Regions from separate parts of the Ferdinandcohnia sp. QZ13 genome, predicted to be linked through region 2. Evidence: riboswitches for the same ligand, from Rfam matches in the RefSeq annotation. Region 2 holds a riboswitch; the other holds the start of a gene.

Region 1 (16,232 bases), on a different contig from region 2:
GATACGTTACCCGAAGTCTTGGATTTACATATTTCGTTCCAAATCCAAGCTCTTTGTCTAACAAATACTTTTTATTTAAATCCATCATATTAAATTGCTTTGAAAGCCCCGCAACAAACACAACTGGGAATTCAAGTCCTTTACTTTTATGAATGGTCATGAGGCGGACAACATCCTCTTGTTCCCCAAGTGCCCTTGCCGTACCTAAATCATCACCACGATCCTGCATTCTTTCGATGAAACGCAAGAAACGGAATAAACCTCTAAAGGAAGTCGCTTCATACTGTCTGGCACGGTCATAGAGTGCACGAAGGTTTGCTTGTCGTTGCTTTCCACCTGGCATGCCCCCAACAAAATCATAAAAATAGGTCTCTCGGTATAGTTGCCAAATCAAATCAGATAGAGAACCTGTTCTCGCTCGAGTACGCCAGCTTTCTAACTTATGATAAAATTCAGCTACCTTATCGTGTGTAGCATCATCTGAAGATGCTTCCTCCAAAAATACCTTCAATGCCTCATAGTAAGGGCTATTTTTTTCATAGGTTCGTATTTTAGCCAACTCATCCGCTTCAAGTCCAACAATCGGTGAACGTAAAACAGATGCGAGCGGAATATCCTGGAATGGATTATCAATCACCTTCAACAAGGACATCATAATTGCGACTTCAGTTGCATCAAAATAGCCTGTTGAAAGATCCGCATAAATTGGAATTCCTTGCTGTTTAAACTCCTCCATAAGTTGCGGAGCCCATGGCATCGAGCGCATCAGAATGACAATATCACGATACGTGATGCTTCTCATTCGATTTTCTTTACGGTCAAACACTTGGAATCCTGAAGAAATCATGTCCTTGATTTGCTTTGCCATCGCTCGAGCTTCAAGCTGGGCTGTTTCTAGTTCCGCCTCATCAAAAAGGACGATGCTCTCCTCATCTTCTGAATCTTCATCTGCTTTATAGCTTTCGGTCTCCTGGCCATTTTTATCAATTAACACTAATTCTGCAGCCATTTGATTACTTTCGGGATAATCCGCTCCTAGCTTTAATTCCGCATCATCGTCATATTCAATCTCGCCAACTGCTTCTCCCATTATTTGTTTAAACAAATAATTCGTTCCATCCAAGACCTCAGCACGACTCCGGAAGTTCTTCGATAAATCAATTCTTAAACCTGTATGATCCCTCTCTGGGGTAAACCGTTTGTATTTACTTAAAAATAACATCGGTTCAGCAAGACGGAAGCGATAAATCGACTGCTTCACATCTCCAACCATGAACATATTTCCGGTCGCTTCTCCGTCTTTTGTTACTAACTTTAAGATCGATTCCTGTACCATATTCGTATCCTGATACTCATCTACAAAAGCTTCTTCAAACTGAAGTCGATATTGAAGAGCTGCTTCGGATGGCACAAGCTCGTCAGAAGAGTTTTCTTTACGAAGAATTTCTAGACAATAATGCTCTAAATCTGAAAAGTCAACAAGTCCTTTTTCTTCTTTCACCGTCTGGAATCTCTCGCCAAATTCAATCACAAGCTGAACCAGCATTTCGATTGAAGGCTGCATTTCTTTAATATTGTCTAAATAGCTTTCTGGAGTTCGACTGAACAAATCTTCCTTTATTTTTTCAACCAGCTTTTTCGCGTCATCCCTTAACTTTGACACCTGGTCCTTTAGATTTTCATCATACTCATCACCCTTAACAGGCTTCGCCCTACCAAAAACAAGAGTTTGCATTTCATGGTAGAGGGCTGTCCATGAGTGATTTTTCGCATGTAAAAGTCGGTTAATTTGTTCCAAATCTGCTTCAATATTTTCTGCTCGCGGTGCTGGTCCTCCTGGCAGTCGAATTAAATCCATCGCCTGCTCTAAATTAGCTTTTGCGCCTTCAAGCTGAAGTGAAATATCGGCTAATAAATATGGAATATAGGGTGTTTGATCCAATGTTTGATCATCCACTCGATAATCTTCTACAATTTGTTTCAACCATTCACTAGGTGTTGGATGAGCTCGTGAAAACTCATATAGTTTCCGAATCATATTTTGTAATTCAACATCGGTTCGATCGTTGGTAAAACGGTCAACTAAATCAAAAAACTTTGTGTTTTCAAGATTGCTGTAATGCTCTTCAAATAACTCTTCCATTACTTCATCACGTAAAAGTTCAGCCTCTGTAGAATCAGCAATTCGAAAGCCCGGGTCAATATCGATTAAATAATAAAATTTTCGAATGACTTCTAAACAGAAAGAGTGAATGGTAGAAATAGAAGCTCGGTTAAGCAAGCTAAGTTGACGTCTAATATGAAGTGAAGCTGGATCTTCCTTTAACGCTTTTTCCAATGCTTCTCCAATTCGATTGCGCATTTCTGCTGCAGACGCATTTGTAAACGTCACAACTAGCAAACGGTCAACATCGACAGGATGTTGATCCGATAAAATTTTACGGATAATCCGTTCAACAAGTACCGCTGTTTTACCTGACCCAGCCGCTGCTGCAACTAAAATATCTTGTCCGCTTGAGACAATGGCTTTCCACTGATCATCTGTCCATTGACTTCCTTCTGGCTTTGGTATGAGATTAGTCATGAATTTTCACACCTCCATTCCGAATTTTCTCGAGGATTGCATCTTTACTTTCATTTGCTAGAACACGATAGTTATTTTCTTCTAAACTTTGGTCAAACTGACAAACAGATTTGAACGGACAGAACGTACATGGTGTTTTATCCTTAAGTTTATATGGAGCAATATCAATTTCACCATTTGTAATCCGATTTCCAGTGTTTTTAAAGACGCCACGTACATGATTTCGAAGGTAACCAAGTTCTTCTTCGCTTGCCACCTGTGAATTTGAATAAAAGCTTCCGTCTTTCTTGATTGCGGCTGAGACAATTTGAGAGTACCCTGTTCCAAGCGATTGGTCCATTAGACGAACGGATTCCTCGTCTTCTAACAAGAGTCCCTTCATTTTAAATTTCTTAAAGATTTCCTCTTCAATTTTATCTTCAGGAAGTACTTTATTTGAATGAATTAATGGGTCATGGATATGGAAATAAAGAACACCTGCTGGCTTTGCGGTCGTTCCAATCCAATCCTTGGAATGTGTAATAATGACATCTAAATACGTCAACATTTGCAAAGCGAGCCCATAGTATACTTCTGAAAGATTGAGTGCCTTTTGACTTGATTTATAGTCGATAACACGTAACAGTACACCCTTCGAGCTTTCTGCTTTATCAACCCGGTCAATTCGACCTACAAGCTCCATTGTGCTTCCATTATCTAAATCAAATCGAATAGGTGGAAGTGGCCCCTTCTTACCAAAGCCTAGCTCAATCCCTACTGGAGCAAAGCCACTTGCTTTCGCATGGTCACTTAAGATCTTCGATGCACGACTAATAATTTTTTGAAGCTTATGCATGATATAGTGATAGCGATTTGAGCTCAATAAGATTTCTTTCTGCAGTCGTGGTGCTAATTCCTCGACCGCTTGTGCAGCAAGCTTATCACATTGCTCTTTTGTTAGATCACGCCAGTCGATCCCATTGATTCGTAAAGAATCAGCAATTTTCTTAAGGGCTGCATGGAATAAATCGCCGATGTCTGGTGATTCCAAGCGAAATACTTTACGCTCTTTTAGCTGCAGTCCATAACTAGCAAAGTGAGAGAAAGGACAGCCTTGGAACACTTCCATCCGTGATACACTACCCTGAATATGGTCGCCATATAGCGCCTCTGTTATTTCTTTTGATAGTTTTTTCGGTTTGTTTTTATAAAATAAACTGCTTAATACTAGCTGACTCTTGTATTTCATTTCATCGTGAATGGCGAAATAGTTATAAACATCCCACCATAAATCCTGAATGGGATACTGTTTTTTCCACGCCTGTAATTGTGTAGCCAACGAAGATAAGGCGACATCAGGATTAACGATATATTCTAACTGCTCGTTCGCTGAGAGCTCTGATGGCTCATTCATGTAGAATTTTTCATCTATATTTGGGAAAAGGTCCTTTAGGCGCTTAATAATTGGTGATGGAAGAAGTGATTTTCCTTCTTCATTTGCCAATGGATAGCTAATATATAAAGCTTCTTCGGAGCTTGTTAGCGCACAATAAATAAGGAAATTTTCATCTAATAATGTTTCCCTACTTCCGGGTGCTAATTGTAATCCAACATCACCTAGGGCTTCACGGTCTGATTCCGAAAATACACCTTCTTCATTCGGGCGGGAAGGTAGGACACCATCATTCGCTCCGATAATAAAGGTACATTTGATATTTGAGAATCGAGAACGTTCCAAGCTTGCCACAAGCACCTGATCAATCGCAGGTGGTACAAGCGCAAATCGCATGCTTTCTAGTCCTGTTTCAATCATATTGCTGAACATGGTTAGCGATACTTTTTCGTCACCGATGATTTCAACATATTGATCGAGCAGTTCTAAAACTGCTTTCCACACTTGGTCGTTTTCCCTTGCTTCTGAAAGCCTTCCGGCAAGTTCAGCATTCAGTTTCATCTCTTCCATTTTCGCTGGGATTTCAAGCTCCTCTAAATATAAGAAGAGTGCCTCACACATTGTTCTACCATCCTTCGCCTTTTGAAGTCGTTTCCCGAGAACAAATAATGGCTCCACTATCATCGTACGAAGCTCGTTTAGCATGTCCTCGTATTCACGTTCTTTATCTGTTTGTGGTAGGTCTGAATCTTCTAATCCCCTTATGCGCTTATACTTCCAACGCTCGCCATTTGTCCATTTATAGCCCTGAATCCCGTATTCAAGCACATAGTTTTCAAGCTTGTCCATGTCTTCTCGGAGTGCGGAAATCTTTTCACCAAACGGATATAAAAGATCTGTTTTGACACAACGAAATACAGATTCATAGCGCCAATTGCTGTTAACAACCTCAAGACTTGAACGAATCAGTTCAATTAACGGATGATTTAACATCGAACGCTTTTGGTCAATGAAAAATGGAATATGATAATCTTGAAAAATAGTTTCAATGATTTCATGATAATCGCTAGCATTACGTATCATGATCGCGATATCACGATATCGATAATTTTTATCTCTTGCTAATTTTTGAATCTCACGCGCTATTCCTTCAATTTCAGCACGTCGATTCACCGCTTGACTTAATGTAATCGCAGTTGAATCATGGTATGGAACAGTTGGCCTTTCATCAAAATAACGTTCTAAATGGGCTAACGAAGGTTCTGAGCCATACCGATACTGCTTAGTTAACAAAATCGGCTCTTCGACCTTAATACCATTTTCATTCGCATAATGACTAATAGATTGATAGGTTTTACCAGTCATTCGGAATAAACTTAAATCATGCGGTGGAACATCGTAAGCTTGATCAACCGTTAAAGCAATTGTTACTTTTTTTGAGACCTTCATAAGTTGACCTAATACTTCAAGCTCCTGTGGAGTAAAGCTATGGAACCCATCAATGAAAATTTCCGCCTCTTTTATATAGGTAGATTGAGGAATTTTTTCTGCTAAAAGTCGTAAATAATCCTCGGAATCGACATATTTCTCAAATAGATGTTTTTCTAATTCATCATATAAAAGCTGTAAGTCATGTAATTTATCGGATAGAGCTTTGTTTTCAGGTGCAATGGTTTGTTTTTGTTCTTCTAGGATTTCAGGAGTGACGCAATATCGTTTAAACTCTGCAACCATTTCTTCCATTTGGGTAATAAATCCATTTTTATCAGCAGCACGTGAGAAAATCTTTAAATCCTGCTTTTTAGAATCAATGATTTTGCGAAGAAGCATATTCACCCCAACATTATTGACATGATAACGGCTCATTCCCCCTGTTTCCTGCAGAACCCGCCATGCCAAACGAGTAAAACTGAATACTTGAGCTCTCATCATTCCGCCTATTCCAGGGGTACTGATTAAATCGTATTCAGATTGAAATGTCATTTGGTCCGGAACTAAATACACAATCGGAGATCCTGTTGGATCGTCAAGAAGCTTTGACCGAATATCTTCAAGACATGTGTATGATTTCCCAGTACCAGCACGTCCCAGTATAAATTGTAGAGACATATTTTAACCTCCTAAAGAGAGCATAAATTCGTTTCATTCTTATCCTCTAATTGTATCAAAAAATTTGTCGAACAGGTGAATCGTATCCTATCCATATTTTAGGAATGTCGAAGAACGCTCACAATCTTTTATTTTTTTGGATGATATAATTTTTGTAAGGACTTACCATCAATGATTGGCTCTTCATTCCCGGGCTATCCATTATACCGATTATAGGAAATGAATTTGCAAAGGCTTGGAAACGTATCTTTTGAGAATGCGACATTCTTATTATTTCGACATTTTAGTTAACTTTATAACAAACTCTTAATATAGACTTATGATTAAAGTAGGGATTGATGTCATATTGTACAATGATTGTTTATCTCAATCCCGTCAATTTGAAGGGGGTAATTATTATGCCTAGATTACTAGTGCCTGTTGATGGTTCTGAGCATTCTATTAAAGCATTGCATTTCGCATTAAATCAAGCTGTTGAAACCGATTCAGAAATCATTCTCCTCAATGTTCAACCAAGTTATAACACTCCAAATGTAAAGCGCTTTGTTCGGCAAGATCAAATTCAGGCTTATCAAAATGAAGAAAGCAAAGTTGCGTTTGATAAAGCTTTAGCTGAAAAGAAGAACTTTTCAGTTCCAGTGAAAACCAAATTTAGAATTGGAGAACCTGGCGTCGAAATCTGTGCGGAGGCAAGAGAAAGTCAGGTAACTCAAATTATAATGGGCTATAGGGGATTAGGTGCAATTAAACGAACAGTTCTCGGAAGTGTTAGTTATAAGGTTTTACACGAACCTCCCTGCCCAGTAACAATTGTTCCATAAAACAAAGATTTTTCAGATGAAGGTCTGGCTAAAGTAGAAAAAAGCGAAAAGATAACCAAGTTATTTTCTCGCTTTTTTGTTATTAAAGTTCTTTCTTATAATCGCTTTCGATATCCGGTTTAAATTTCCTAATTTCAGTAGGAATATTCTCATAAAATAGCAGCATACATATGATTTGTATGGTACTAAAGTATTATTTTACAAGCTATAAGTAGGAGGTGAGTTTGTGAAATTTTTAATCCTTGTTCATGTTTTGTCAGCCATAATCGGTGTGGGTCCAACCTTTTTTGCCCATGTCCTTCTTCGCAAAAATCAAAATGCGGTTCAATTGAGACAATCGATGGCATTAAGTCAAACGCTTAACTTCTTTCCTAAAATCGGAGGCTCAATTGCCGTATTAACAGGAATACTTCTTGTAATCATTGGAAATTATGGCTCTTTCTTAAATCTTTGGCTTATCGGCTCTCTTATTATTTATATCCTTATTCAGATCGTTGTTATTGGAATCATTGATCCAAACGCAAAAAAATTAGCAGGCTGGGTTTTTGATGAAAATAACAAAGAAGCTGTTGATTTGCCTAAGGAGCAAAGCCAGCTTCTCTCGAAAATCAGTAATCAATTTTATTTCGCTACCGCATTCGGTGTTCTTCTGTTCATTTTAATGATATGGAAACCTTTGTAAGAGTAAAAAGGGTAACACTACACAGTGATACCCTTTTTACTCTTTACCCTCTCCATGACAACCTCAACAAAGCGCTCAAAGCGATGTTCATCAATATGCTGAGGCATTAATTCAATTTTTAAAGTTGCTGCTAAGTTTGAATGCACATAAAGCATATCGCGAAACTCATCAACTGCCCCACAAAAATGGGGATAGCATTGGTCACCGGTGCCAAATACACCTGTTACCATATCCTTGCTTGTACTGTTCTCAAATGAACGATAAAGAGGAATCATTTCGTGCGGAACATCCCCATTTCCCCAAGTATAGGTACCTATGATAATCGCATCATATGTTTCCAATTCATAAAAAGGGAAATGTTCTACCTCATAGACATAGCATTTGCTAGTGTAACTACTCATATACTTCCAAATGATATTCATCGCTTCCTCTGTATTCCCAGTAATCGATGTATACACAATCGCAACCTTCATATTTATAGCTCATCAAACCCATTGGATTGGGAAACCTTGGTATAGGTTCGTGATTTTTGTTCGAAGAAATCCGATTTGGTATCATTCATCATCTCATCACTAAACACCTGAATCCACGGCATCGGGTTCTCCCTCTCTTCATATAAATTCGGGAACCCAAGCTGGCGAAGCCTTTTATTAGCAAGATATTCAACATATCCTTCAAATTCTTTTAAATCAATTCCATCAATATCTTTCAAAATATAGCGTGCCCATTCTTTTTCTAGCTCCACTGCCTGTCCAATTGCCTTAAACACATAATCCTTGTTTTCCTCGGTGTTTAGTTCCGGGTTTTCTGATAAAAGAATTCGTACAAATTGTGCAATGAAATAAGCATGCTGCATTTCATCCCTCTGAATATAGCTAATCATTGTACTCGTTTTTAGCATCTTTTGTTGTCTCGCAAGATTATAGAAAAAGGCAAAGCCCGCATAAAAATAGATTCCTTCTAGGTTAATTGAATTGATCGCCAGTTTAAACAAATTTTCTGGGGTCGAATGCTCCCTGAATCCTTCGTAAGCCTCAAGAATTACTTGATTTCTTTTTCGAACAATCGGATCTTCCTTCGCCTGATTAAAGCGTTCCTTTTGTTCTTGTAATGGCACCAGTGAACTCAGAATATACGAATAGGATTCATTATGAACAGCTTCCTGCTGTGATATCACCGCGAAAATAGCTTTAAAACTGGAATCCGTTACATAGTCCATGACCTGGTTCATTGTAGGTGTTTGCAAACTATCTAGTGAAGCGAGCTGAGTGTTTATTCGTAAAAATACATCCTTTTCAGTAAGGCTTAATTGGTCCCATTGCTTGATATCATCCTGCATATTAATTTCTTGCGCTTTCCAAAAATTCGAAAGCAAGGTTTGATACAGAGTATACATTTGTGGATAGGCAATATCATTCCAATTCAATAAACCCGAGGTTTCTCCGTTAATGATTCCTGTTGATTTATTCGGAAAATCCGGATTAAATAATTTTATTTTTGTTAATGGCTGATTGATTGTCATTAGTTTGTCCCCCTTAACTGTGGCATAGTTCACATTCTTCAATTTCTGCTTGCGACGTACTTCTGACATAATAAGTCGTTTTTAACCCTTGTCTCCATGCCTCTAAATGGAGCTGTAAGAGGTCCTTTGCTTTAATATCATGTCTGACATACAGATTAAAGCTAATCCCCTGGTCAATATGACGCTGACGTGCTGCGTTTTGTTTGATGCTCCAAATTTGATCCACTTCATGACGTGCTTTTCGGTAAAATTCATAGGTTCTATGGTTAATATCTGGTGCAGTGACTTTAAACTTAAAATTCTTTTTCTCCTCTGCATACTCGACTGCATAAATTGGATCAATCCCATCAGTAGAGCCACCAATTTTAGCTGTCGATGAATTGGGAGCAACCGCCATCAGCCAGCCATTCCTTAACCCAATCTGAGAAACATTTTCTTTAAGCTTGTTCCATCGTTCAGATGTGTACTTTCTGCGGGTAAAATAGGCTCCCGTTTCCCACTCGGATCCTTTAAATTTCGGGTAGGCACCTTTTTCCTTTGCAAGCTCCATCGAAGATTGAATGGCATTATAGGCTATGTCCTCATATAACTTATCCGCGAGTTGCACAGCTTCTTCCGATTCCCAGTAAATCCCCTTTTGTGCTAAAAGGTGATGCCAGCCAAATGTCCCTAATCCAACCGCGCGAAACTTTTTATTAGTGATATATGCTTGTTTGACTGAAATGGTATTTAAATCTACTACATTATCAAGCATTCTGACTTGAATGCGAATTAATCGTTCAAGTACATTTTCCTGAACAGCCCTTGGTAGATTAATAGATGAAAGATTACAAACCACAAAATCACCCGGTTTTCGAATGATCACAATATTCCCTTCTTCATCTACATACTCTTTAGTAATTGCTGTTGCTGACATATTTTGAGCAATCTCTGTACATAAATTACTGCAGAAAATCGCTGTTCGACCTTTTCCTAACAGATGTTTGTTCGGATTTTGACGATTGACTTCATCACGGTAGAACATATACGGTGTTCCTGTTTCTAGCTGCGCAATCATGATTCGAGCCATGATATCCATCGCTCGATAGGATTTACGTGGTAAAAGTGGATGGTTAACAGCTTCCATATATTTTAATGAGAAGTATTTATCATCTTCTTCATCATAAAAATCTTCAAGTCCTAATGGGTTTCCGTTTTCATCCTTCCAGCCCATGATTTGCTTTACTTCATGTGGACAAAAGGTGTGCCACTCTCCTATGCTTCTTCCATTTTCATCATTCTCTTGTAGCTTTTTCATAAATAGATCTGGGACGGAGACTCCCGTAAAAATATCATGAGCCTTACGGCGCTCGTCCCCATTATTCGTTTTTAAATCTAGGAAACCATTCATAATGTCCTTATGGAATAAATCAAGATAGATAGCAATTGCTCCTTGGCGTTGTCCTAATTGGTCAACACTTACTGCTGTATCATTTATTAGACGAATCCACGGCACAATCCCAGAAGAATTCCCTTTGAATTTTTTTATATCGGAACCTAGCGCACGAACCTTCCCGTAATAGACACCGATTCCACCTCCATCTTTTGATAATCTAGCAATATCCCAGTTATTTAAATAAATGCCATCAAGTGAGTCCTCAACTGTATCAATAAAACAAGAGGACAACTGACCAAAGCTTTTTCCTGCATTTGATAATGTTGGGGTCGCAACAGTCATATACAAATTACTTAATGCCCAGTAGGCTTCCTTGACGTACTCGATCCGAACATCCCTTTTTTCATGTTGCATTAATGTCATCGCAATGATCATGAATCGCTCCTGTGGAAGTTCGTAAATATTCCGTTCATAGTCTCTGGCAAGGTATCGGTCCGCCAATAAAAATAACCCGATGTATGTAAATAGATGATCTTTAGTAGGATCTATTACCTTTTCTAGTTCACAAATCTCATCTTTTGAATAAGAATTTACTATTTCATGAGAATAGATCCCTTTGTTCGTCAATTCTTCAATCAATTCATGAAAGCTCCCGTATTTTAGGGCACTTTTGTACTTTCGACTCGTTGCAGCTTTTTCATAGAGCTCATTTAAATATAGATTGGCCGCTAAATAAGTCCAGTTTGGTTGATCCATGGCGATGCGATTTAGGGAATAAAAAAGTGCATGTTGATTTGCTTCATAATTTATTTCTTGCAGTTTATTTCTTAGCTCGGTTGTATCAAGCTGATAGGTCCTTTCAGCATAATCAAGCGAGTGTAGAACTGTATCCAATTCTCCTAGTGTTGTGATTTTCAATTTATTTCTCTCCCTTATCTATTTTCTCGTTAAACAGAAAAAATCCGCTCAGGTCAAATTGAGCGGATGAAACGATAACATCAAGAGAGCATAAATATAAAGCCCACCTGTCGCCACCGTTTCATCTTCCCAATCCCCGAAGAAGGTGAAACATCTTAAGAAAAGACAGGTCTCCTGACTTATGCATCCCTCTACTTTGAACCCTTCCCATATAAGTACCTCCTTTGAAGCTATCTTATACAGTGGCCTGTCCATTTCGTCAGCATTTACAGTTGCGGGGGCAGTTCTGGATTTTCACCATATTCCCTATTAAGCCTACACGGCATCTTTCTCTCAAGGCAAAACACAATATGTAGTTATTAAAGCTGAAATTCTATCAATATATGCTATAAAATTAATAATAAGTGAATACTACACTTTTAGCAAGACAAATTTTGACAAATTATTTCTCGAGAAATAATACCATATGTTCTTCGCCACGATATTGTCCATTGTATTTCATTGCTTTTTTATCAACAGCAAAAGTTTCAAATCCTAATTTTTTGTACAGTTCCTTTGCTGGTTTATTTTCAGCATCCACAGTTAAATAAAGTTGCTCAATTTCAGAGATATTTTCAGCCACCTTAATCGCTTCAGTTAGCAAAGCTTTTGCAATTCCCTTCCCTCTTTTTTCATCATCAACAAACATTGCTACAATATTAGCCCTGTGCCTGATTTTTTGACGTGTTTCCCTTACTAGCGTTACCATACCGACTATTTGGGCTTCTTCAAATGCACCAATCGTTATGATATCTTCAGATAGAAAGCTTTTCTTGTATTCTCCTATTGGATCTTCCTTTTTTATTGCCTCATCATATGTGACTAAAAAGGCATCCGGATTAGTTGTTAATGCTTTTAATCGTAGTTTCCAATAGTCCTCTGCATCCTCTGGTATAAGTTTTCTAATATTCACATTACCCCTCCTAAGAACATTTGTTCTTGTGTTTTTTATTTTACTTAATTATAATGATACTTAAGGAAAAAATATACAAAAACGTATGACTTCTTTAGGAAATAGAAAACATAGTGTAGCGCATACGAAATTTTAAAAGGAGTGTTTTGTGTATGAAAGGACAAGCAACACCTTATTTAATGTTTAACGGAAATGCAAGAGAAGCTTTGGACTACTACAAGGAAATATTTGAAGGGGAAATTTTGGATGTTCAAACATATGCTAAAGCAGGTTATGAAAACCAAGATTGGGCGAACGATCGACTCATCCATGGTAAATTTAAAAAGAATGACTTCTTATTAATGGTTTCGGACGATTCTCCAGACCAAACAGTTCATTTCGGAAACAACATCTCGCTTGTAATCGAATTCGAAAGTGAAGAAGAAATTTCGAAAACGTTTAATGATTTGAAGGAAAAAGGAACAGTATTTATGGAGTTGCAGGATACCTTCTGGGGAGCCAAATATGCAAAAGTAAAAGATCCATTCGGGATTATTTGGGATTTAAACTTTGAAAAACAGTAAATGTGAAAGTCCCCCCAAACTTCAGGGGGATTTCCATTTATTTTTTCCATTCGTGTTTTAACAGACCATAAAAGTACATATCAAAACGTTTGCCGTCTCGCTCTAGGAACTCCCTAGATGTTCCTTCCCTGACAAAGCCCAGTTTTTCATATAAGGCGATGGCTCTTTCATTGTATTGAAATACGGTTAATTGGACTCTGTGCAGATTTAATTCCTGAAATGCAAAATCTAACACAAGCTGCATTGCTTCATGTCCTAGCCCTCGATTCCGGTTACCATCTCCACCAATTGCAATGGCGAGCCATGCATTTCGATGTGGCCAAATAATACTATCAATGTCGACAAAGCCCACTAATTTTTCTGTATCTAGCTCTTTAATTCCAAACACGAATGCTTTTTCATTTTTCTGCTCGACCCACTCCTTGAAATCAGAAGGATGTTTTGGAAAAGATGGTAATGTATCTAAATTTCTAAGAAACTCCTGATCTTCATACCAACTCACAATTGTTGGAACATCATCATCCTTAAATCTTACAAGTTCAACCTTTTTTCCTTTTAGTAGATTATATGTAATCATATGAAATACCCCTTAATTATCGACTACTTTAGTAATTCAACATTTCTCATCGATTTCCTTTTTCAAACATTCTTTCGGATATATATGTTTCCGAGTAGTTCCCATTATAAAAGCCATAGAAACAAGTTCTATGGCTTCATCAATAGTTTTTATTTGATCGTTTGAAATCCTTTACCTTTGGATTTCAATGCGAAATCATAAGCATCTAATGCACCCTTACGATTGTTTTTTTGCACTTTAATTTCTATTTCACCATCAGGCAATTCAGCTGCAGGAACTTGAAGTTCAACAGCAGTATTAGAAATTACTAATGTTGCATTTGCTTCTTTAAGCTTTGTAACAGCTTCAGAACTCAATGATACAAAAATGGTATTTTTCTTTTCAGGTACTTCTACTCTAACAGTAGCTCCATCTGTTAAATCACCTAAATCATTTGCTGTTACAACATACTTGTTCCCTCGCTCAACCTCTGGAGTAACAACAACAACTTGAGGTTCTTCTGGTTCTTCACCTGGTGTTGTAAGAATATCAACAATTCTACCTTCAATTTCAGTTGGAATTCCTTGACTACCAATGTTTATTAAATGGTCACGGAAGTTTTCCCAATCGGAAAGTCCAAGATCCGTTACACGACCTTCTTCATAAGCCTTTGCAAATACATCATAGCCATCTCCACCTTTAGCTGTGAATGCATTTGTTGCAATGATGTACGTTGTACCATCATTAACTGCAACAAGCTTATTATTGGAATCTTTAATGTAAACTTCAACTACACGTTCCCCAGCTGGTTTGGAAGAATCGAATTCTACCTTACCTCCTGCCACATGTAAGAAGCCACCATTCTCTCCTGGATATTTACCCAAAGAAATTTCAAACGCTTCTTTTAGCTCAGCTCCTGTTAATTCCATCGTTGCCAATGTATTCCCAAAAGGAAGAACTGAGATAACCTCACCAACAGTGATTGGGCCGGCATTAATAGCTGAACGGATACCACCACCGTTTTGTAGCGCCATTACGACATTTTCACCAGTGAATTCTCTTGCTTTTGTCAGCATACCATCTGTAATCAAGTTACCAAGAATTGTTTCGTTTTTACGTACGCTTGGTTTTGTATTATCACCATTTGTACGAGGGTTTTCTAATTCAATCGGAGCTTCTACACCAATTTCCTCTTGAGCTACCTCATCAACGCGCGCTTTAAATGGTGCTAATATCTCGGCAGCTTCAGGATCATCCACTTGATTGCCAATAGCAACTAAACCACCATCATGGGCTACTACTACACCATTTTCATCAAATTCAACATTTAGAACCCCCAGGTTACTGTTCGCATTACCTGTTTGAACGATTACTGTTGGTGTTTCGTCTTTTGCAACAACCACAGGCTTAGATAATGTTGTATGGCTGTGCCCACCAACAATTACGTCAATACCTTCTACTTCTTCAGCAAGGATTAAATCGTTGTCTACCGCTGCATTATCGTCATATCCAATGTGGGTTAATGCAATAATCTTGTTAACACCTTGTGCTTCAAAAGCTGCTACAGCATTTTCAGCTTCCTCAAGATAGTTTTCAAATTCAATCGAACCTGGACTTGAGATATCGGCTGTTTCCTCTGTTGTTAAACCAAAGATACCCACTTTTTCACCGTTTATCTCTTTGATAATACCATTGTAAATTTGGCCATTATTAAATTCTGCTTCGATAGAATCATTGAAAATTCCAGCGAATTTAGCATCCTTCGAGAAGTCAGCATTGGCACTCACAAATGGGAATGTGGCACCTTGGATAAATTCGACTAATTTTTGATGACCTTCAGCTGAAGATCCTAAATCAAATTCATGGTTACCAAAGGTCATCGCATCAAAGCCCATCAAGTTCATCATGGCTAAGTCTGCTGCACCTTGGAATTCGTTGAAATACAAAGTTCCTGTAAATGCATCTCCTGCATGTAAAAGAAGTGCATTTGGATCTTTGGCTCTTTCTTCTTTCACCGCAGTGACTGTTTTAGGCATATTATCTAGGGCTGCGTGTGTATCATTTGTATGCATAACAGTTAGGTCGTAATTGTCTTTCTTGTCTTTTAAATCTACTTGTACCATTACTGGGTCATGGTCACTTGCACGTCCGGCCATATCGGTAAAGTCCGCATTGATGTGTAAAATATCAATCTTAGTTCTTGGTACTAAGTTATTTGATACCACAATATGATCTAAAACTTGTGAGTTACCCTGGAACAAGTATGTGTAACGGTCACTTTGTTCAACATGGTTAATCATGTTGGTCATCAATTCGCCCTCAAATATTTTCATAGAATCAGAGAATTGAAAATCATTATAGTCACCAACAGATACGATATTTGCATCCGGATTTTCAGCTTTTATTTCTTCAACAAAGTTATAAACTACATTTGCGATTTGTTTACGCTGATCCTCACTACCATATACAGGTGGTTGTGTTGAACCGAATAAAGGAGTGTCTCCGGATTTAGAGTTCCAATGGTTTGCGATCACAACAACATCTTCACCTTGGAAGGTAAATTGTGCTGCTAATGGTTTTCGGCTGTTATCAAATGCAGGATTTGTAGGATCAATACGTCCAGGGTTATGTGTTAATTTACCATTTTCATATCCAACTGCAGTTGTAGCATCACCGGCTGGAATTCCTTCTGGTAAAGAAACTCGTTCTGGATTATATAAGAATCCAACACGGATATTGGCATTTGGTGCTCCACCATCTGCATTATAAATAGGATCA
Region 2 (16,232 bases):
GCGCAATTAGAGACAAGAAAAGCACAAATGGGTATAACCGCTGGTCTCAGTTCGGAATTATTATCACCATTATTGGATTTGCTGCACAAGTAGGCTATTTTTTTACTCGGTGGATTGCAGCAGGACATGCGCCTGTAAGTAATTTATTTGAATTTATTACGTTTTTTGGAATGATGTTAGTTCTTGCATTCATCATCATTTACTTTATATATAAAACAAGCATATTAGGTCTTTTTACTCTACCAATTGCATTATTAGTAATTGCATATGGCAGTATGTTTACAAGGGAAATCTCTCCTTTAATTCCTGCTTTGCAAAGTCATTGGCTTCAAATTCATGTTACGACAGCTGCGTTAGGTCAAGCTATTCTTTCCATTAGCTTCGTAGCAGGAATCCTTTATCTTTTAAAGGTTGTTGATCAAACTGTAAAAAGTAAGAAAACATTTTGGCTGGAATTTATTATGTATGTACTTGTTGTTGTTGTAGGCTTCGTGGCAATTACAACTGCTTTTGGAACAATGAAATATGAATCCGTTTTTTCATGGGTAGATAAAGAAGGCGTAAATGCCGAGATGGTGTATAAGTTACCTGCATTGGTCGTACCTAATGAAGGCGAATTATTAACAGACGGAAAGTTTTCAAGTGGTATTGAATTACCTGCATTATTAAGTGCTAGAAAAGTAAACACTCTTCTTTGGTCAATTATTTCAGGTTCGATTCTATACGGATTAATCCGTTTAATTTTACGTAAACGAATTGGTGCGGCATTACAACCATTAACTAGAAAATTAAATTTAGATTTAGTTGATGAAATTGGGTACCGATCAGTTGCAATCGGATTTCCAATTTTTACTCTAGGAGCGTTAATCTTTGCAATGATTTGGGCACAAATTGCCTGGACGCGTTTCTGGGGCTGGGATCCAAAAGAAGTATGGGCACTTATCACATGGCTCTTTTATGCAGCATTCTTACACTTAAGACTTTCAAAAGGCTGGCATGGTGAAAAATCTGCTTGGCTTGCGGTCGTTGGATTCTTCATTATTATGTTTAATACGATTTTTGTAAACCTAGTTATTGCTGGTTTACATTCATACGCATAACAAATAAAAAGTCTTCATCATCAGATGAAGGCTTTTTACGTATAAAGCCTCTGTTTTGTGTCAGAATTTCGACTTTTCGACAGCTTTTGAAGACTAGTGTGATATATGTTATAGCAAATTATGAAAATTTTATGTACGATAGAGATGTATAGAAATATTCTTTCTGAAAGAAAATGGAGGAATAACAAAATGGAAAAAGAAGCAAAAATTTTAATAGTCGATGATGAAGAGAGAATTCGTCGTTTACTTAAAATGTATTTAGAGAGAGAAAATTATGTAATAGAGGAAGCAGACAATGGAGATGTTGCCTTAGAAAAGGCATTAAAAAACGAATATGACCTAATTTTATTAGATCTCATGATGCCAGGAAAAGACGGTATTGAAGTATGTCGGGAGTTGCGAGAAAAGAAATCAACTCCAATCATTATGCTAACTGCAAAAGGTGAAGAAGTGAACCGCGTTCAAGGATTTGAAGTTGGAACAGATGATTATATCGTAAAACCTTTTAGTCCGAGAGAGGTTGTTTTACGTGTGAAAGCTTTATTAAGAAGAGCTTCTCTTACAACCTACCTAGAAACCGAAACAACCGCCAAGGATGTAATCGTATTCCCACATCTAACAATTGATAATGACGCACATCGTGTCACTGCAGACGGAAAAGAGGTAGGGTTAACACCTAAGGAATATGAACTATTATGTTTCCTAGCAAAATCACCTGACAAGGTATTTGACCGTGAGCAGCTATTAAAGGAAGTATGGCACTACGAATTTTTTGGTGACTTACGTACGGTAGATACTCATGTTAAGCGTTTGCGTGAAAAATTAAATAAAGTGTCTCAGGATGCTGCAAAAATGATTGTCACTGTATGGGGTGTTGGTTATAAATTTGAGGTTGGCCAGGAATGAAATTTTGGCGAAGTGTTGTAGGAAAACTATGGGCAACCATTCTTTTATTGTTTTCCTTTGTACTATTTGTTTTAACCGTGTTATTCATGGAGTACTTTGAAAATTATCATATTCAAGAAGCAGAACGAAATTTAACCCAACTAGCAGCAAATATCGCAGTTATAATGGAACAGCATGAGGATAAAGATATTGCCCGAACCCTTGCATGGGAGCTTGTGAATGACGAAACAAAGGTCATAATTGTAGCAGATAAAAACACCTATTGGGTCTCACCCGATCGGAAGTCACTCGCAAATATTCCTGTTAGCCTATTAATAGAGGATCCGGATCTTAAACTCGTTATTTCAAAGGATCAAAACAAGAGTAAAAAGCTTATTCTTCCAGAAACAGATAATATAAATAATCAAAACCGAGAGTTATTTGTCGTCGGGGCCCCACTCCATATCGAAAATGATCAGAAGGGTGCGGTGTTTCTTTATCAATCATTAGATGTTGTGCAGCAGACAACCCAACATACAACCCAATTTATTATTTTAGCAGCGGGAATAGGAATTGTTCTTACGACGGTTTTTGCGTTTTTCTTATTGACTCGAATAACAGCACCGTTACGTAAAATGAGGGAGGCAGCTACTGAAGTTGCAAAAGGAAAATTCGATACGAAGGTTCCTATTCTTACTCATGACGAAATTGGTGCTTTAGGATTGGCGCTTAACCAAATGGGAAGGCAATTAAAATACAATATGAATGCTCTTAATCAAGAAAAGGAGCAGCTTGCAAGTATATTAAATAGTATGGCAGATGGTGTCATTACGTTAAATCGGGATGGAACGATTTTAATTACAAATCCACCTGCTGAACGCTTCCTTCAGGCTTGGTACTATCAACAAGGTATGTATCAGGATGTTGGTGAGGAGCTTCCGCCAGAAGTTAAAGATCTTTTTCAACGTGCGGTTTCTTTCGAAAAGGAACAATTTATTGAAATAAGCCTTCAAGGCAGAACCTGGGTTATTTTGATGAGTCCACTCTATAATCAAACATATATTAGGGGGGCCGTTGCGGTACTTCGTGATATGACAGAAGAAAGACGATTGGATAAACTTCGCGAGGACTTTATCGCAAATGTTTCACACGAATTAAGAACACCGATCGCTATGCTACAGGGTTATAGTGAAGCGATTATGGATGATATTGCAAGCTCTGAAGAAGAGAGGAAAGAAATCACCAAGGTTATCTACGATGAGTCACTACGTATGGGCCGACTTGTTAACGAACTATTGGACATTGCGAGGATGCAATCAGGTCATATTACCTTGAATAAAGAAAATGTTGATTTTGATTCCTTTATCAATCGAGTGATTCGAAAATTCCAAGGCTTAGCTAAGGATAATTTTATTACTTTAACTGCAACAAAAGAAGAAGATATCGGTGAAATTTACATGGACCCTGATCGGATTGAGCAGGTATTTACAAATTTAATTGATAACGCGATAAGACATACCGATGAAAATGGTAGGGTCGAGGTACATGTAACAGGACAAGAAACATCCATTAAAGTGGATATCAGGGATACAGGGTCTGGAATTCCTGAAGAAGATCTACCGTTTGTATTTGAACGTTTTTATAAGGCGGATAAAGCGAGAACAAGAGGAAAATCAGGGACAGGTTTAGGACTTGCAATCGTAAAAAATATTATCGGTGCTCACAATGGAAATATTTCTGTCCATAGTAAGCTTGGGGAAGGAACAACTTTTACATTCATTATTCCTCGAAAAAGTGAGTAATATGAAAGATTGTGACGAAGATTCTTGTTCCATAAGAAACATTTTCCTTGTAATCGAAATATCCTTTTAGTAATATAAAGAAGTTAATAAAATTTAATAAGAAATCAGAATTATAGGTGTCTGAGGATGATGTTATCATTCTTAAATATTGATTAAAATGGCGGATGAAAAGGACCACGCCGGCTAAAAACGCCACGTCCTGTGGCGTCGCCGGCATTAGCACATCCTGTGCGTCGAAAGTTCGAGGCGGTGAAGCTTTGAGTACCGGAGCGTATGTAGTTAATACGTGAGGAACGGAAAAGCTAGCCAATGAAGAAATTCGATGTGTCATTTTAACCGGATTTTTTAACATCAACTCAAAGACTTAAAAGGGAATCTGGTGTGAATCCAGAACTGCCCCCGCAACTGTAAAAGTGGACGAAATGAGAAGAACCACTGTATGAATGGATGGCTGTCAAATGCTGTTCATCATATGGGAAGGGCTCAGAGTAGAAAGAAGCTAAAGTCAGTAGACCTGCCTAATTCGATCGTATTTAATTCTTCGGGGTGTGGGAATTAACAATAAAGCTTTATGCTTTTTTGTATTTTTCCATATAATTAACAAAGCTCACCCGTTGTGGTGGGCTTTTTCTTTTGGTATTTCGTGCTTAGCACATATATAAACTATCTAACACAAAGGGGAGCTAGAAAATGAAAAAATTATTATTTGCATTACTATCATTGGGATTATTATTTGGATGTAGCAATGAACAATTCACGAACGATTCTACAAACAATAACAATGCATCAGAAACAGTTAATAAAGAAGAAAAAGCTGAAATCGTAACTGTCGTGATCTCGAAAAACAACGGAGAAGAAATCATCGAAGAAAAAGAACTTGAAATTGAGGAAGGAAAAGAAACGACTTTAATGGAAATAATGCTAGAAAACTTTGAAATCGAAGCTGATGAAGCTGGTTTTATTAGTAGCATTAGTGGAGTTGCAGCAAATAATGAAGAGAAAACCTATTGGCATATTTCCGTAAATGGTGAGGATGCAATGGTAGGAGCAAAAGATATCGAAGTAGAGCCAGAAGATAAGTTTGAATTCGATTTACAAACATGGGAATAATGAATTTATCTGTTAAAAACCTAACGTTCCTATCAATGTTAATCGCATTATCGGTTGTTGGGCGAATTATGTTTACATTCCTCCCAAATGTTCAGCCAACGACTGCTATTATTATCATAGCAAGCTTGTTTTTAGGACCAATTTATGGAGTAATTGTAGCTGTATTAAGCTCGGTATTATCCAACCTTGTGATGGGGATGGGCTTATGGACAGTTGGGCAAATCTTTGCATGGGGGATCATTGGTTTAATAAGTGGAGCATTACGTAAATATCGCGACAGAATACCGGTTGTGGTCCTAGTTATTTATGCAGTGTTTTGTGGTTTCCTCTTTGGACTTGTAATTTCAATTCCACTTTATTTGTTCTCCGGTAAGTTTTTTGCTTATTACATAGCCGGACTACCATTTGACATGAGTCATGCAATCGGGAACGGAGTGTTTTTTCTTATCCTGTACCCCATTTTAAGACTATTATTCTTGAAAAATGTAACAATCGCAAAGTAAGGAAGAATATTTCCAAAATATTCTTCCTTTTTTTATGAAAACATACTATATTGGGAGTGTAACTTTTTTAAATAACATTCGACTAATGAAATGAACGGGAGGATTTGCAAAATGGATTCCTTATTTGAGGAACTATATGAAAAGTATCATCACGATGTCTTCTCCTTCTTATTTTATATGGTAAAAAATCGTGAACTGGCTGAAGATCTCGTTCAGGAAGTTTATATAAGAGTTTTAAAATCATATGATAGATTCGAAGGAAAAAGTAGTGAAAAGACATGGCTATTTTCAATTGCAAGACATGTTGCGATTGATTCATTTCGAAAACAAAAAGGCTGGAAACAAAGAATTATGGATTCCTTTGATTGGAGCCGCCAAGAGGTAAAAGATTTTGCTCCACTTCCAGAAGAAATAGCCTTACAAAATGAGCAAGTACAGATGATGTACCGGTGTTTAGAACGCTGTACGACTGATCAACGTATGGTCTTAATTTTACGTTATATTCAATCTCTTTCGATTGCTGAGACCGCTGAAGCTCTAGGATGGACAGAAAGTAAGGTAAAAACAACCCAACATAGAGCACTTAAGGTTTTAAAGACATATATGGAAGAATCTGGTATAAAGGAGGGTGTAGATGATGAAAAAATCAGAGTGGAACGATGAACAACTAGAGCAGATGCTATCGCAAATGCCAAGAATCAAAGACAATCGAAAACCACAAGAAATTTATCAAAATATAACCCTTAAAATGAATAAGCAAAAGAAAAAGGTTTGGATGGTTCCTACTATTGCATCTGTGGCAGCAGCGCTTCTGTTATTCATCTTAGCTCCTTCTTTCATAGATAATATGAATAGTTCAAGCTCCGACTCTGCTGAAATGGCGCGAGAAAAAAGCAGTATTGCGATGGAGAATAAAGAAGAAACTTCAAATGATGAATCATTCAGCACTTTACAAGAAGCTGACGAGCCAAAAGCAGATGATGAGGTGGAGATTTTTTCTTCAGAGGAACAACCTATCCAGAACTATGCAGTAAATAGTGTAGGAGAAAATCAAGTACTATTAACATATGGGGTATATTTAGGTGGTGTCATGTTTCCTACCATCGTATCAATTATTGTTGAATCAGATGGCCAGGATGTTGTAGAACAATGGCAAAAGAACATTCCACAGGTAAATGAATTTATTCGTCAAAATGCGGGATGGGGCATTGATGAGATACCAGAGTCCTATTTTACGGATTTTTCAGAAGTTGAAACGAAGGATTCTGCAAAAGCCGTAAGGGTAGATGTGAATAACGCAGTTCATACAGAGTCATTCTCATCTGCTCAAAGAGTAGAGTTTGTACATGCAATTAATTCTTTCCGCTATCTGTTAGAAGATTTTCAGCATGTTGAACTTTTTCAAAATAATCAACAAGGGATGATGATTGGGGAGACCGGTACTACAGAAAATAATATCGATCTCGAAAAAGATACGAAAAAAGCCTATCTATATTACATGAATGAAGAATCCGGTAAAAAGCTTCTAGCTCTAACTTATGAAGACTTCAAGACAGTTAAGCAGGCGCTGGAAGCTATGAAAAACGATAAAGATCAAGGCGATTATAAACTTTATCCAACCATCATATCCGAAATAAAGGATATTAATGAAGATGGCTCTAATTTAGAGGTTCATTTCAGTGACGATGCAGTTTTAGAAAACACAGATAATTATATTTTAATGTTAGATGCAATCATGCTAACGGCAAAGGAATTTAACTTTGATAAGGTTACATTTTACGGAAATATCGATCAAATTGGAAATGTACGCTTCGGCAAACCGACACCGGTACCATTAGCACCAAATCCATTACCAATACAATAAAGAGGCACATAGTTGTCTCTTTTTTTTGTGCGTCAATTAAATGCGCCTTGGCGTATTTGCACTCAGATTTTTAGACCTAGACAAGGTTGGTCATAGCATTATCCGACTGATTGCTAAAAAGTTTCCTTTGAAAATTGCATGTCTACGCCGGATGCTTTAACATTATTCAGCCTTTAGTTGAAAATCAGTTTATTGGCTAACTCTAGTTGTAGTCATCCCCGCCACTAGTACTTTTACTGAATAAAGTTAAAATATACATGCATTTATTTACATAATTTAAGAAATTTTTTCAAATAATGAAAGGGTGTTAATCTTCATAGCACGAATTGTTCATTTTTTTTGAGGAGGATCATCATGCTTTTTTTTGTTAGACGGATTGTTATTTTTGCAGTAATGGTAATTTGTGTAGGTTTTAGCTATTTAAACATTCAAAATGCCAGTGCACAGGAATTACCAGCAGAAACAACAGAGGAGTGGGCATGGCCAGTCACAGGAAGAGTCACGGATACATTTGGCACAAGACAAGGGAATCATAAAGGTTTAGATATCGCTGCTCCAATTGGAGAACATATATATGCGGTAGAAGAAGGAATCGTTACCATTTCAAGTTTCAAGGGTTCGTATGGACATGTCATTTTCATACAACATCCTAATGGTTATGAAACGGTCTATGCGCATCTAAGTAAACGTAGTGTAAAAGAAGGAGAACGAGTTGCAAAGGGCCAAATAATTGGGCAAATAGGGAGTACAGGGAATTCAACTGGACCACACTTACATTTCGAAGTACACAACGGGGAATGGAATCCTTCGAGAAATAATGCCATTGATCCTTTTTATGTATTGACTGATGAGCAGATTCCGGTTCCTGCGATTATGCAAAAAGAGGGGATTGAGGTTTCAAAAGAGCTTGAAACCTACACTGTCAAGGAGGGAGAATCTCTTTCCGTCATTGCAAATAAAGTGGGATTATCTGTCGAAGAAATTAAAGCTTTAAATCAGTTAACAGGCGACATAATTTTTCCAAATCAAGTCTTAACTTTATTCAGTGGGGATATAATCCCCGACTGAATAAAGTTAGAGCCTCCGGCGGATGCCACGATTTTTTAAAGGAAATTTTTCGAGCTTGCTCGAAAAAAATCGGGCGCAAATACGCTTATGGCGTATTTGATTTATAGAAAAAACCTAAATAATTTTTTGCATTTTTCATTCCCATCAGAAGTCAGTTCATGTATAATGATAAAAACTTCGATGGGGGATTCTTATGCGCACTGATTATCACAATCATTTAGAGCTAGGTACACTTGAATTAGACTATTTAATGAAGTTTATTGATGAAGCTAAGCTTAAGAAGATTGATCATTTTGGGATTTCAGAGCATGCTTATCATTTTTATCAGACAAAAGATATCCTTAGTAATCCTTGGGTAGATGCAAGGAGATATTACGATATGAAGGATTATGTTGATTTATTTAAGCTTGCCTGGAAAAATGAAATTGATGTAAAAATGTCAATCGAAATGGATTATACACCTGGAAAGCACAACGAGATGAAAAAATTCATTTCTTCCTATGACTTTGATTATGTAATTGGATCGATTCACTGGGTTGGAGATTTTGGAATTGACCTTGCAGAGTTCCGTGATGAATGGGATAAACGAGATTTACATGATACATATACAAAATACTATGATCAGGTAATTACATTAGCACAATCAAACTTATTTGATATTATCGGTCATATTGATCTTGTCAAAATATTTAAGTATATTCCGGAGGATGAAGAATTCCTCTTGTATCAATTTGATCGGGCGACAACTGCTTTAGCAAATTCCAAAACATGTGTTGAAATTAGTACAGCAGGATTACGAAAGCCGATTGGCAAGCTTTATCCTGATCCAAGGCTACTTCAAATGTGTTTTGACAAAAATATTCCAATTGTCTTGTCATCAGACGCACATCGTCCACAAGATGTGGGTGCCGATTTTGAGCAGGCAATTGATTTAGCAAAAAGTGTTGGCTATAAAACATTGATGACATTTGAAAAAGGTGAACGTAAAGAAGTTCCACTAGGATAATCAAATAAAACAGGCTACCTTAGCCTGTTTTATTTATTAAAAAGGCTCTTTTCTAAAAGATTGTTGTTATTAGCCTAAAGTTTATTGGTGGAACTAGGGTGATTTCCGCTTCTGGCACTCGCTTTCCGCGGGCGATCCGCAAGCCTCCTCGCTCGTGCCTCACTGCGGGGTCTCGCTTGGCTCGCTATTCCCGCAGGACGTCGACTTTGCTTCCTTGAAACTACACCGCACGAAGAAAATGCCTGCATTTTCGAGGATCTCGCGCCATACGCTCCAATCACTAGAGGGAGCACTTATGTGTCTAAAAATACTTATTAATGGCTATATCAAAAACAACAAAATTTGCGAAAACAGCCATTAAAAAAGAACCCTTTTTCGGAAAAGGGTTCTTTAGAGATTGAATAGGACTATTCAAATTTTAGCGGATCACCATCAAATGGCTCGTCTGCAACTTTAATGGAATCAGTTGGACAGCCCTCGAATGCATCGATCATATCTTCTTCTAATATTTCTGGAATTTCAACAATTCCTTGGTTATCATCAAGTGTTACAAATGCAATACCGTCATCATCGTAATCGTAGATGTCTGGTGCAGCCGCACCACATGCACCACAAGCGATACAAGTTTCTTTGTCAACAATGGTATACTTTGCCATGTGTACTTAACCTCCCGAAATCATTACATGTATAAACATATATTTATATTAGTTCCCAATCCTACTTCCTCATAAGATGGAAACAGCTTCCTCATATCTCATTGTAAAGCTGTTCACAAAACTTTTCAATAAAAATATAATGTGAGATTGCTTATCGGAAAAGGGTTTTTCCCTGGCTGACAAGCATATACATATTTCCACAGGAAAACATCCCACTTTTCGTTATTATTTGATAAAATAAAGGTAACATTCATTCGACAATTTTCCATGTATTTCGATTGTGAGGGAAAGACCATGAACCTAACCTATCGTTCAATATTGATATTAACATGCATCGATAAACTGAACGGAGAACGTACCGTTTATGGAGTTTATCATTTATTGAATGGTAAAAAATCCTCTCAAACGATTGGGGATGCGAATCTATTTAATCTCACATCATTATTTGGAATTCTTAAACCCTTAGATAGAGAACTATTTGATAAAGAGATAAAATTGCTACACCAACTTTCCTTGATTGAAGAAATAAAAACACCAAAAAACAATAAATTTATCGTGACTGATACTGGATATTCCCTTTTAAATAGTAATCATAAAAAGAAACCAATTCCTAAACATTTAAATGGTTGGAATTACAATGATCAATCTCTAGTGCTTTGGCGGAGACTTTCGCTTCTAACACAGGTTTTGTCGAATCTCATTAATGGGAACAAACAATACACACCCATTCAACAGGATGAAGCAGTCTTTGAATGGGTTAAAGAATTTTTAATGAAAAACGGACATAACCGGTATGTACTGGCTGAATGCCTATATAAAGAAGTTTTGCTTTCCCTTGAAAAAGTTACAGAACTTGAAGCAACCATTTTCGTGATGAGGTTAACAAGTTCGACCAGAATCGGCAATACAATTGAGCAAATTAGCTCTTTATTAAATGAGGATGAGACATGGTGCCAACTTCTTTTTCTACATACGCTGCATACGATTGTTAAACAACTTGAAATAAATGGTGAGCAGTTTCCAATCCTTGTTTCAATGACTCAGACAAACCATGACAACAATGTGTTATTCACTGCTTCAACGAATACAACTTATCAGATGCTAATGCAGGGAAAGACAATTGACGAAATTGCACTTGTTCGAAATTTGAAACGGAATACAATTGAAGACCATGTTGTAGAAGTCACACACCAAAAACCTGACTTTTCAATTGATCCATTCGTGCCCTCTGAACATCAACAAATGATTGTATCAGCATTTAAGATGTTGAAAACCAAACAATTAAGACCTATTAAGGCAAAACTTTCAGATGACATATCTTATTTTGAAATTAGACTGGTCCTTGCAAGACATGGTGACATTACATGAATCTTAAAAAAATTTTAAAAGAAAAATTTAATCATACTTCCTTCCGAATAGGGCAACAGGAAATCATCGAGGATATACTTAGTGGCCAAGATGTCATTGCACTTTTACCCACAGGAGGAGGGAAATCCCTTTGCTATCAGTTGCCCGCGCAAATTCTTAATGGGAGTGTTCTGATTATTTCACCACTTGTCGCATTAATGGAAGACCAGGTGCTTCAATTAAAAAAAATGGGAGAGAAAAGGGTAATTGCTCTGAATAGTTTCCTATCATACGAAAAAAAACGAAAAATTATGCCCAGCCTTCACAAATATAAATATATCTTTGCATCACCTGAAATACTCCAATCGAAATTTTTGATTAATCGATTAAAAGGAATTCATTTTTCGTTATTTGTTGTGGATGAGGCCCATTGTATTTCGCAATGGGGACATGATTTTCGCCCTGACTATTCAAGGTTAGGTTCGATTCGTGAATTTCTAGGGTCTCCACCATGCCTTGCATTAACAGCAACGGCAACAAAAGAAGTTTTTGAAGATATCAAAGGAACTTTAAAATTAACAAATCCGAAAATGCATATACACTCCATAGATCGACCCAATATTGCAATCGCAGTAAAAAAGGTTAATTCCATTGAAGATAAAAAGGAAGAGCTTTTAAAATATGTAAAAGAGTTACAAGGTCCAGGAATTATCTATTTTTCAAGTCGTGTCTTGGCTGAAAATACTGCCCAATTTCTAAAGGATCAAGGTTTTGAACGAGTTGCTTTTTATCACGGTGGAATGGAGCAGGAAAAAAGAATGCTGATCCAGGAGCAATTTATTCATAACCAATTATCCATTATTTGCTGTACAAATGCATTTGGGATGGGTGTAAATAAGCCCGATATTCGATTTGTCATTCATTTTCATTATCCTTCACAGATGGAGTCTTATTTACAAGAAATAGGACGTGCAGGGCGGGATGGAAAACCAAGTGCGGCCATACTACTTTTTCATGAAATGGATCACGAAATTCCAGAAGTCTTAATAAAATATGAACTTCCGACAAAAGAACAAACACAATTGGTCGTTGAATATATTAATCAGGAAATTAAAGATAAGGGCAAATTTTTATATACAAAAACGGTTGAAGAATATTTTCTAACCGTCTTTAGTGTATCAGAAGTCCAATGGCGATTTATTCAATATTATTTGTCCTTGGACGAGATTGTACAAACACAAGTTGAAATGAAAACTTCCATCAATATCGTCGGAGAAGCTGCAAGAAAACGATATGTATATAAGTTTAATAAACTAAAGATGATGGAGAACTGGATAAAGTCACAAAGATGTCGTCGGGAAGAAATTTTAGCTTATTTCGATGAACAGATTGAAAAAAAGCCATCATCATGCTGTGATCGATGTGAAATAGATTGGGATATGTATAAACGTAAATGTAATGAGGGAAATGAGTGGAAGCCACCTTCTTGGAGACAAGAATTACATCGAATTTTCCATAGAAATGGGTGAAAAAATATGGGTAGGCGCCAAGCTGATATTATCAAACATTTACCGGATAAAGAAATTGTTTTTCACCTTTATTTAACCCAAGGAATTTTATTAGTTGTTTCCTTAGTCCTTGGTTTTTTCTTCTTTGACAATTGGTCATTATTTACAAAGCTGTGGAATTGGAAGGATTGGAATATTCTTTTCATTGGTTCTGCTTTTGCATTGGTTGTTGTCATTGTTGATTTATTGCTAATGAAGTGGCTGCCAGAAGCAATGTATGATGATGGTGGGATAAATGAACGTATTTTCCAAAAAAGAAGCATCCCCCATATTTTTATCCTGTGTTTATTGATTTCATTTTCGGAAGAAATTTTATTTAGAGGTGTCATCCAAACTCATTTTGGACTTTTCATTGCTAGTTTAATTTTTGCAGTATTACACGTTCGTTATTTATATAAATGGGTTTTGTTGACATCGGTTGTCCTTTTAAGCTTCTTATTAGGGTATATTTACGAGCTTTATCAAAATCTTTGGATTACGGTGTATGCTCATTTTTGGATTGATTTTATTTTTGCAGTAAAGATTAGGGCCGATTATTTGCGTAGACTTTAAAATGAGGAGGTATCGTCTTGAAGCAGGCTGAAGGAGAAAAGGAATCAAATGATTTAAAGACAAGTACTTCGACACTACCACCTCGAAGTGAATTTCATAAAACGAAGAAAAAGAAAACAAAAGTGAAGATTAAATATCCAATTATTCGTTTGTTAGCTCTTTTGTTTGTATTACTTCCCGTTGCAATCCTTAGCTATAAGTTTAATTCGAATCCAGACCAACTTGAATCAACGCCAGTAAAAAGGAGCACAAATTTTGAAAGTATCAGCTATGAAGACGAAGATGAGACTGAACAAGCTCCTGAAGCAGAAGAGATTAGAGAAGAATCTGAAAATGTTGAACATGAGTCGACAGTAGAAAAAGAGGAACCAAAACAGCCGGAAGTTGAAAAACAAGTGGAAGTACCAACTAATGAAGAACCAAATCAAAACGCCGTCGAAATCACAGATCCACCAACAGCTGAAGAAACAAAAGTAATACAACCTGTTCAACAGCAGGAAAAACCGAAGGACCGCTATGATGTGAAGTATCATACTGTAAAAGCGGATGAAACACTTTATCGAATTTCCATGCATTATTACAATAGCCGCTCTGGTGAAGAATTAATCAAAAGATGGAATAATCTAAATGGTGATACTGTCGTCGAAGGACAAGTTTTGCGAATTCCAATTAAACTAAATTAGTTTTAAAATCTTATATGACGCGAGGTTTCTCGCGTTATTTTTATGATTAGACATATACGAGGGTACAAGCTCATATTTATATGAACAGAAAATTGGGGTTAAATGAATATACAGACGAAGTGAAAAAGCAAATGCTTCAGCATTCTGTTGAGTAAAAGAGAAAATTTGAAAAGTTAAAGGTGAGAGCGTATTATATGAAGCTTGTTGCTCTTTTTCTATTATCATTTTTCTTAGTATACGTATATAAAACAATTGTTCTTCCTTATAGCCATTCGACCGAGCTGATGATTTCTGTTTTCCTTGATGGCTCCATTTACTTCATGTTTGCCTTCATCATAGGGGGTCTATATGGAGGTATTCGTTATGTAGATAAGAAGAAAGATGAAGCAGAAGATATGCCATCTGATGTGAAGTTGTAGATATGAGTAAGGATTTATGGAAGGAATCAGCTCAAGGGGTGAGCGCCAATGGTTTTTGAAATGATGAAGAAGGAATTTGACTTAAATTTATATCATGAAAGTAAATAGCTGAATTTCGCATCCAGCTATTTACGACATTTAAAAGTATTTCTTTTTATCACGTTCTTCTTTAAGTATTTCTACTGCTTCTTTAAATCGTTGGGCATGGATAATTTCCCGCTCCCTTAAAAAGCGTAAGCTATCATTTAAATCGGGATCATCACTCATATTGATGATCCATTGATAAGTAGCTCTTGCTTTCTCTTCCGCAGCGATATCCTCATATAAATCAGCAATAGGGTCACCTTTTGCCTGGATATATGTTGCAGTAAATGGTACACCTGCCGCATTGTGGTAAAATAATGCTTTATCATGATCGACATAGTGTTGATCTAGGCCTGCAGCTTTTAATTGATCTGGGGTTGCGTCTTTTGTCAGTTTATATACCATAGTTGCAATCATTTCTAAATGTGCAAATTCTTCTGTTCCAATATCATTTAACAATCCAATAACCTTTCCGGGGATTGTATAACGTTGATTTAAATAACGTAATGCAGCGGCTAATTCACCGTCAGCTCCACCATATTGTTCAATTAGTAACTTCGCTAACATTGGGTTACACGTACTCACTTTGACTGGATATTGCAGCTTCTTCTCATAAATCCACATTAATGTATATTCCTCCCCCTGCAAAATAACTATTTTTTATTAAACCTGCCACGGCCACGGTTCGTCATCCCAATTCCAAGGGTAGCTGGAATAGCTATACCGACCATATTGAGTTAAGGGACCAAATCTTTCTTCATACTGTTTCGCGACTTTCCTTCGTTGCTGGGAAACTGTGTTGAATTGTTGAATCGCCTGATAATCATTAGGATGGGTATCAAGATACAAAGTGAGCTCCACAAGGACAAAATCCAAAGCTTGCAAATCCTCTAATAACGCATAATATTCTGGGGGCATCTGTTTTTGATTCATTCGCTCTTAGCCTCCCTATTTGGTTCATATGGGCCGAAATACGGATCGTAAAAGAGTTTCCAAAGTGTCCCTGTGTATAATGCTTCCTTTGGTGTGAATTGAGGTAAATTTGCTGGCTGAAAAGGTATATAAAGATTTGGTGGGGTAACGTATGTTTTAGGTGTGATTGGTTTACAAGGGTCGAATGGGCTTACATAGGGGTAATAGGCCTTCCTTGTTGTAAACATGAAGCAACCTCCTTGATGTCAAAATACAAAACGATGTCATTCTACTGTATGGTTTATGGAGTAAAAAAATGACAGGGAACACGTTTTTTCTGAAGGGTTGGAAATATGTTTTAATATGGATGCTGAGAATGGTTTAAGGTTAGCCTTTTCCATAATTTATGGTATCATATCCTTATATTAGATGCGTGATCGAGATAGATAGGGCGTGAACTATGATATATTTTTTGGGGATTATAATTGTAGGAATGTTGCTCCTTCTATTCATGTGGCAGGAAGCAAGACTTGAGCGTGTTGTAACAAAGACACTAACATTTTCGGATTTTCCCAAAAGCTTTAAAAAATTAACCATTTTCTTCATTTCAGATATTCATAGAAGAGAGGTATCTGAGAAAATAATTAATGAAGTAAAAGGAAAAGCAGACATT

The links. A riboswitch is a leader RNA that binds a small molecule or an ion and turns the genes downstream of it on or off. The one in region 2 is predicted to bind cobalamin.
Region 1: it holds a riboswitch for cobalamin, as region 2 does, so the genes downstream of both, RGU12_RS06020 (ribonucleoside-diphosphate reductase subunit alpha) here and RGU12_RS14695 (DUF4430 domain-containing protein) in region 2, are expected to answer to the same signal.

Annotation. Positions count from the first base shown of each region.
Region 1 covers NZ_JAVIVW010000001.1:1,229,560-1,245,791, forward strand. The annotation lists gene addA (helicase-exonuclease AddAB subunit AddA) at 1-2,584, opposite strand, end outside; gene addB (helicase-exonuclease AddAB subunit AddB) at 2,577-6,065, opposite strand; gene RGU12_RS06000 (universal stress protein) at 6,464-6,886, shown strand; gene RGU12_RS06005 (DUF2269 family protein) at 7,113-7,568, shown strand; gene RGU12_RS06010 (flavodoxin domain-containing protein) at 7,586-8,041, opposite strand; gene RGU12_RS06015 (ribonucleotide-diphosphate reductase subunit beta) at 8,044-9,090, opposite strand; gene RGU12_RS06020 (ribonucleoside-diphosphate reductase subunit alpha) at 9,104-11,383, opposite strand; cobalamin riboswitch at 11,531-11,728, opposite strand; gene RGU12_RS06025 (GNAT family N-acetyltransferase) at 11,826-12,335, opposite strand; gene RGU12_RS06030 (VOC family protein) at 12,488-12,898, shown strand; gene RGU12_RS06035 (GNAT family N-acetyltransferase) at 12,936-13,475, opposite strand; gene RGU12_RS06040 (5'-nucleotidase C-terminal domain-containing protein) at 13,625-16,232, opposite strand, start outside.
Region 2 covers NZ_JAVIVW010000015.1:188,959-205,190, reverse strand. The annotation lists gene ccsB (c-type cytochrome biogenesis protein CcsB) at 1-1,100, shown strand, start outside; gene RGU12_RS14705 (response regulator transcription factor) at 1,290-2,006, shown strand; gene RGU12_RS14700 (ATP-binding protein) at 2,003-3,787, shown strand; cobalamin riboswitch at 4,109-4,323, shown strand; gene RGU12_RS14695 (DUF4430 domain-containing protein) at 4,478-4,897, shown strand; gene RGU12_RS14690 (ECF transporter S component) at 4,888-5,400, shown strand; gene sigX (RNA polymerase sigma factor SigX) at 5,512-6,063, shown strand; gene RGU12_RS14680 (hypothetical protein) at 6,035-7,264, shown strand; gene RGU12_RS14675 (peptidoglycan DD-metalloendopeptidase family protein) at 7,619-8,332, shown strand; gene RGU12_RS14670 (histidinol-phosphatase) at 8,526-9,338, shown strand; gene RGU12_RS14665 (4Fe-4S domain-containing protein) at 9,746-9,994, opposite strand; gene RGU12_RS14660 (YpbB family protein) at 10,289-11,362, shown strand; gene RGU12_RS14655 (RecQ family ATP-dependent DNA helicase) at 11,359-12,870, shown strand; gene RGU12_RS14650 (CPBP family intramembrane glutamic endopeptidase) at 12,877-13,461, shown strand; gene RGU12_RS14645 (LysM peptidoglycan-binding domain-containing protein) at 13,479-14,144, shown strand; partial or broken gene RGU12_RS14640 (DUF2663 family protein) at 14,312-14,563, shown strand; gene cotJC (spore coat protein CotJC) at 14,702-15,271, opposite strand; gene RGU12_RS14630 (spore coat protein CotJB) at 15,311-15,580, opposite strand; gene RGU12_RS14625 (spore coat associated protein CotJA) at 15,577-15,807, opposite strand; gene RGU12_RS14620 (metallophosphoesterase) at 16,020-16,232, shown strand, end outside.